One region of the Cellulomonas sp. NPDC089187 genome, then DNA from elsewhere that is predicted to be linked to it. Evidence: riboswitches for the same ligand, from Rfam matches in the RefSeq annotation. Region 1 holds a riboswitch; the other holds the start of a gene.
What was found. Region 1 has a riboswitch for S-adenosylmethionine ahead of AB0N78_RS11915 (DUF1737 domain-containing protein). Riboswitches for the same ligand answer to the same signal wherever they lie in the genome.
Positions count from the first base shown of each region.

Region 1 (3,395 bases):
AGGGTGAAGGTGACCACCGTGCCGCCACCGTCCTGCTGCGTCAGGGCCAGCGCGTGTTGTGGGTGTGACGGCAGGTAGGGGTAGCGGACCTGCGCCACCGTGGGGTGAGTCTCCAACCAGGTGGCGAGGGTCAGGGCGGAGGCGGTCTGGTGTCGGACGCGCAGCGCCAACGTCTCCAGGCCCTTGAGCAGCACCCAGGCGTTGAACGGGCTGAGCGACGGGCCGGTGTTGCGGATCAGGGTCTGCACCGGTCCGTGGATGAAGTCGTCGTTGCCCAGGATCGCGCCGCCGAGCACCCGGCCCTGCCCGTCGATGTGCTTGGTCGCCGAGTACACGACCACATCCGCCCCGAACAGCAACGGCCGGGACAGCACCGGGGTGGCGAAGACGTTGTCGACCACCACCACTGCGCCGGCGGAATGCGCCAGCTCGCTCACCCAGGCGATGTCCACCAGGTCCTGCATCGGGTTCGACGGCGTCTCGAAGAACACCACATCGGCCGGGGTGCTCAGCGCCTGCGCCCACTGCTCGGGCACGTGCCCGTCGACGTAGTCGGTGCGCACACCCCAGCGGGCCAGGATCTCGTCGAAGATCACCACCGACGATCCGAACAGCGCCCGGGCGGCCACCACCCGTGAACCTGAGCTGACCAGCGCGGCGAGGGCGGTGAACACCGCACTCATCCCGGAGGCGGTGGCGTAGCAGGCCTCCGCGCCCTCCAGCAGTCGCAGGCGCTCCTCGAAGGTGCTGACCGTCGGGTTGCCATAGCGGGAGTACAGGAACCGGTCGGACTCCCCGGCGAAGGCCGCCTCGGCGTCGGCGGCGCGGTCGTAGACATAGCCCTGGGTCAGGAACAGCGCCTCGGACGTCTCCTGGAACCCGGTGCGGACCGTGCCGCCGCGCACCGCCAGGGTGTCCGGTCGTAGGTCGTCGCGGGGGAGGAGTCCGTCCTGCCAGTCACCAGGGCCGGGCGCGGTCACCAGGTCCGCCAGGGCAGGCCGTCCGCACGCCATCCCCAGTGGCCGCGCGCGCCGTCCGGGCCGACATCTCCCTCGAACCCGGTCAGCACGTTGTACGACGGTCCGATGCCCGCGGCGGTGGCGGTGCTGGCGGCGGCGATTGAGCGCACGCCGGAGCGGCACAGGAAGACCACCGGCCCACCGGCCTGTGCTGCCTCGACCTGCGTGACGAACTCGGGGTTCTGTCGACCCACGCCGTCCACCCACTCGACAAAGCTCACTCGGTCCGGCAGATCCGGCACCCCGATGCTGCGCCACTCCCCGTCGGTGCGGACGTCGACCAGTCGCGCACTCGGGTCCTGCGGGTCAGATCGCCCGCGTAGCCCGCGCTCACAGCGGACGCACCCGGGTCTCGGCGGCGGGCAGCACCACGGCCTGGGCCACGATCACCTGCTCCCCGTCGAAGGTCGCCGCCGGGCTGCCGTACAGCTGGTATCCGTCGGCGAGTGCGGCGCTGACCCGCTCGCAGAACGACCGGTCGTCGGGCCCGGTGAGCAGGCGGTAGGGCAGGGGTGCTTCGGTCATCGCTCCTCCATCGGTCCTGGCGGTAGCACCCTGGGCCGGTGTGGCCTGGGTTGCTGCGGCGTCATCGAGCCAGATCTCTCGGCCGCTCTGGATGGTGTGCCGCGACCCTAGTCACCGGATCGGGCAGAACGCCAGAACCGACCGCAGTGTGGGCGCCTGTTGACGACCGCGACATCGCCGGTTCATCCTCGGCTCAGGTCACGAGTGCCAGCGCGTAGCCCCGGCTTGCTGGCCGGCAACCCTCCCTCCGCGGCGGGGTGCCCCGGGTGACGACCTGGCCCGTCGCCGACCGACGACGGGCAAGCGCGGGGGATCCCCTGGCTCAGGGCCCCTCCACTGTCCGGAGGTCCGTATGTCCGCACCCACCCTGTCCCGCACTGGTGCCCTGCTGCCTGTGGTCGGCGGTGACACCCCCGTGCCGCTGGTCGACGGGCGCACGGTGCCCTATGCCAACCTCGACTACGCCGCCTCCGCACCCGCCCTCACCGCCGTGGCCGACCGGGTGAACGAGGTGCTGCCGCTCTACGCCTCCGTGCACCGCGGTGCCGGGTATCTCTCGCAGGTGTCGACAGCGCTCTACGAGACCTCACGCCGCACCATCGCGGACTTTGTCAGGGCACGGGAGGACGACGTGGCGGTGATCGTCCGCAACACCACCGACGCACTCAACCTGCTCGCCGGCTGCGTGCCCGGACGGGTGCTGGTCCTGGACTGCGAACACCACGCGAACCTGTTGCCCTGGGTGCACTCCGTGGGTGATGACCGTCGACGCGCCACCGTCCTGACGAGCGCCGACACCGTGGCTGGCACCCTCGATCTGCTGCGCGCCGAACTCGCCCGCGGACCGTACGCCCTGGTCACGCTCACCGGCGCGTCCAACGTCACCGGCGAGAGCCTGCCGCTGGACCGGGTAGTCGACCTCGCGCACGCGGCCGGTGCCCGGGTGCTGGTTGACGGCGCGCAGCTGGTTCCGCACCGGCGGTTCTCGCTCGCGGACACCGGTGTCGACTACGTGGCGTTCTCCGGGCACAAGACCTACGCGCCCTTCGGGGCGGGTGCGCTGATCGGGCGGCGTGACTGGCTCGACTCCGGGACCCCGTACCTTGCCGGTGGTGGCGCGGTGCGGGACGTCCGCACCGACCGCACGCTCTGGCAGCCCGCACCCGCACGCCATGAGGCCGGGTCGCCGAATGTGCTCGGTGCCGTCGCTCTGGCCGCCGCCTGCCAGGAGCTCGCCGCGCTACCCGACGGGGCGCTGGTCGAGCACGAGGAGGCGCTGCGCCGCCGCCTGCTCGACGGACTGTCCACCATCCCGGGTGTCCGGGTGCTGCGCCTGTGGCCCGACTCCACCGATCCCATCGGGGTTGTTGCCTTCACGGTCGGTGACGATGACCCCGGGCTGGTTGCCGCGTATCTGTCCGCCGAGTGGGGGATCGGCGTGCGCGACGGTCGGTTCTGCGCGCACCCGCTGCTGGCTCGGCTCGGGGTCACCGGCGGTGCGTTGCGTGCCTCGGTCGGCGTCGGGACACCAGTCGAGGCGGTGGACCGGCTGATCGAGGCGCTGCGGGTGTGGACCGAGCGCGGGCCGCGGGCGGAGTACGACGTGCGGGACGGCTGCTGGACGGTGGTCGACGACCCACGGTCCGGGGTGGACGGGATCGACGCGCTGGCGGCGACGGCTGCGGCGGGGTGCGGGCCGGTGGTGGGGGAGTGATGGGTCAGAGGAACGACAGGAACCCGAGGATGAGCAGTGCCCACACCGACACGGTGATCCATCCCAGCGTGTAGACCACTGCCTGCTCGCGCCCGGCACGGTGGCCCAGCGCAAGCCCGAATCCGCACAGTGCGGCA
Region 1 is NZ_JBFBHI010000004.1:146,144-149,538, reverse strand. It holds gene AB0N78_RS11925 (O-succinylhomoserine sulfhydrylase) at 1-980, opposite strand, end outside; gene AB0N78_RS11920 (hypothetical protein) at 977-1,261, opposite strand; partial or broken gene AB0N78_RS11915 (DUF1737 domain-containing protein) at 1,374-1,544, opposite strand; SAM riboswitch class I at 1,549-1,642, opposite strand; SAM riboswitch class IV at 1,741-1,856, shown strand; gene AB0N78_RS11910 (aminotransferase class V-fold PLP-dependent enzyme) at 1,897-3,258, shown strand; gene AB0N78_RS11905 (hypothetical protein) at 3,263-3,395, opposite strand, start outside.

Region 2 (3,395 bases), 420 kb from region 1:
CTGGCCAAGGAGCTGAAGAAGGCGGGCTTCCGATTCGTCGGACCGACCACCGCCTACGCGGCGATGCAGGCCTGCGGACTGGTCGACGACCACCTGGCGACCTGCCCGGTAGTGCTGGCCCGGACCTGAGCGCCGCCAGCCCGGCCGCGCTGGGTTGACGCACGGGCGACCTTCATCGGATCAACCGCCACTGGGTGCCGCGGCTCAGGGCGTACAGTCCCCGGCATGGACCCGATGAGCTTCCTCGGCTGCTCAGCGCGCCGCGGCCCCTCGGCGGTCTGAGGCCGCACCCTCGCCCCTGCGTCCATCGCGCAGGGCCTCCGGTGCTGCCCTCATAACCCGCCGACTCTCATCGTGAGGACATCCCCATGCGCTCCACCCCGCGCCACAGCGCGCTGATCGCCACCGGCTGCGTGCTGATCGGCTCCGCAGGCATCCAACTGTCGGCGGCCCTGGCCGAGGGACTCTTCGGGCGGCTCCCGATCCCCGCGGTCTCCGGCTTCCGGATGACCATCGCCGCCGCCGTCCTGCTCCTACTGACCCGCCCCCGGCTGCGCGGTCGTAGCCGGTCGGCTTGGTTCGGCATCGTGCTCTACGGCGTCGCCATGGCGGCGATGAACGTGCTGTCCTACCACGCGGTCCAGCGCATCCCGCTGGGCGTCGCAGTCACCCTGGAGTTCTGCGGACCGCTGGCCGTCGCGGCGGTGGGTGCCCGCGGTGCCCAACGTCTGCTCCCCGCGCTGACGCTGATCGGGGTCGCACTCGTCGCCGGGCCGCAGGGCGGTCTCGATCCGGTCGGGGTGCTTGCCGGGCTCGGGGCGGCCGCCGCCTTCGGCGGGTACACGGTGCTGGCCGGTCGGGTCGGGGACGACGACGCCGGACTGGGCGGACTGGCGCTATCCGTGACGGTGGGGGCGGTGGTGCTCGCGCCATTCTCGGTGCCCGCGGTACCGCTGGTGCAGTCCGGGGACCTACTGCCGTTGGCCGGCTCCGGGCTGCTCGGGGTGGCGCTGGCGTTCAGCCTGGACTTTCTGGCGGTGCGGCTGACCTCACCGCGGGTGGCCGGGACGCTGTTCGCGGTCGACCCGGTGATGGGCGCGTTGGTCGGTGCGGCGCTGCTCGGCGACCGGCTCACCGGGTGGATGGTGGGCGGGGTCGTGCTGGTGGTGCTGTCCGGGGCGGCGGTGATCTGGTTGTCCGGGCGGGCACCGGGTGAGCCCACCGAACGCCTTCCCGCCGACGAGCTCGGGGCCGTCCTGCGCTGAGGCACCACCGCCCTGACACGTCAAGGATGCTTGCCAGGCGTCTGAGGCCCGACCTACGTTGAGCCAACCCATCCAGAGCGACCGAGAGACCTGGCTCGTCGACGTCGCAGCAACCCCCCGCGCGAGCGGGTGCGGGTGCTTCCGCCAGGACCGATGGAGCGACGAATGAGCGTCAGCAGCACCCCCGGCGACTGTCCGGCACCTGCCGTCACCGACGGGCTCGGCGCGGTCGACCGACCCACGGTGTCCTTCGAGCTGTACCCGCCGCGCAATCCCCACGCCGCACCCAAGCTCTGGGCCACCGTGCAGGCGCTGGCCGAGGTGCGGCCGGACTTCGTGTCGGTGACCTACGGGGCCAGCGGATCGACCCGCACCACCACCCGCACCCTGGTCCGCCGACTACTGCGCGAGACCTCGCTGACCCCGATCGCGCACCTAACCTGCGTCGGCACCTCCACCCAGGAGTTGGCGGACACCGTGGGTGAGTTCCTGGACGAGGGGGTGCGAGCCTTCTTGGCGCTGCGCGGCGACCCGCCGGCGGACGGCTCCTGGCAGGCACACCCCGAGGGGCTGCCCACCGCGAGCGCCCTGGTCGGTCTGCTGCGCCGGATCGAGGCCGAGCGGTGTGCGTCCAGCCCCGCGCAGGCGGTCCGGGCCACAGTGCGACCGCTGTCGGTCGCGGTCGCCGCGTTCCCCCGGGGTAATGCCGGTGCGGGCAGCAGCCGGGAGCAGGACATCGCCGCACTGCTCGCCAAGCAGGCCGCCGGTGCAGACTTCGCCATCACTCAGCTGTTCTACGACGCACCGTCCTACCTGGAGCTGGTGGCGCTGGCCCGCGACGCCGGGGTGACCATCCCGATCGTGCCCGGCATCATCCCGATGACCGACCCGGCCCGGCTGCGCCGCGTCCAGCAGCTCACCGGCGTCGAGGTGCCCGAGCACGTGCTGGCCACCCTGGACGCCTTCGATCCGGAGACCGAGACCGCCGCCCGGCACCGCGCCGGCACCCGCCTGGGTGTCGACCTGGTCAATGCCGTGCTCGACGGCGGCGCCCCCGGCGTCCACCTCTACACCTTCAACAACGCCGGACCGGCCCTCGACCTGATCGACGGCGTCGGACTCGGCGGCTCCGGCGCACCCCGCACCCGGGTGGCCACCCTTCCTGTTCCCGTTCCCACCAGCTGAGGCGAGAGATGACCCACACCCACCCGTTCCCCGCCGGCATCGTCCTGGGCTACCCGCGCATCGGGCCCCGGCGTGAGCTCAAGAAGGCCATCGAGTCCTTCTGGGCCGGCCGTTCCACTGCGGAGGAGGTCGAGGCAACCGCCGCCGACCTGCGCCGCCGCACCCGCACCCGCCTCGCCGAGCTGGGTCTGAGCACCACGCTGCCCGCCATCCCGAGCGCGTTCTCCTTCTACGACCAGGTGCTGGACGCCGCCGTCGTGCTCGGTGCGGTGCCGGAGCGGTTCGCCGATCTGCGTGACGCCGACGGCGGGCTGGACCTGGCCGGGTACTCCACTGTGGCGCGCGGCCGGGGGGATGACCTGCCGCTGGAGATGACCAAGTGGTTCGACTCCAACTACCACTACCTGGTGCCGGAGATCGGCGCGGACACGGTGTTCTCCTACTCCTCCGACCGTCCGGTGCGGGAGTTCGCCGAGGGCCTGGCCGAGGGGGTGCTGACCCGCCCGGTCATCGTCGGCCCGGTGACGTTCCTCGCGCTGGCCAAGAGCACCGACGGCACCGCCCCCATCGACCGCCTGGACGACGTGCTGGCCGTCTACGTCGAGCTGCTGACGGCGTTCCGCGCCGCGGGTGCCACCTGGGTGCAGCTGGATGAGCCCGCACTGGTCTCCGACTCCACCGGTGTCGATGCCGACCGGCTCCTGGCCGCCACCGAGCACGCGTACCAGGTGCTCGGCGAGGCGCAGGACCGTCCGGCCCTGTTGGTCGCCGCCCCGTACGGTGAGCTGCGCGGCGCGCTGGACGTGCTGGCGGCGTCCAGCGTTGACGGCATCGCCCTGGACCTGGTCCGCGGCACCCTGCCGATCGTCTCCGACGCCACTCGCACCGCGCTGGGGGACAAGGTGCTAGTCGGTGGCGTCATCGACGGGCACAACATCTGGCGCG
Region 2 is NZ_JBFBHI010000004.1:564,449-567,843, reverse strand. It holds gene AB0N78_RS13830 (DNA-3-methyladenine glycosylase I) at 1-129, shown strand, start outside; gene AB0N78_RS13825 (EamA family transporter) at 369-1,265, shown strand; SAM riboswitch class I at 1,331-1,425, shown strand; gene AB0N78_RS13820 (methylenetetrahydrofolate reductase) at 1,431-2,450, shown strand; gene metE (5-methyltetrahydropteroyltriglutamate--homocysteine S-methyltransferase) at 2,459-3,395, shown strand, end outside.
Region 2: it holds a riboswitch for S-adenosylmethionine, as region 1 does, so the genes downstream of both, AB0N78_RS13820 (methylenetetrahydrofolate reductase) here and AB0N78_RS11915 (DUF1737 domain-containing protein) in region 1, are expected to answer to the same signal.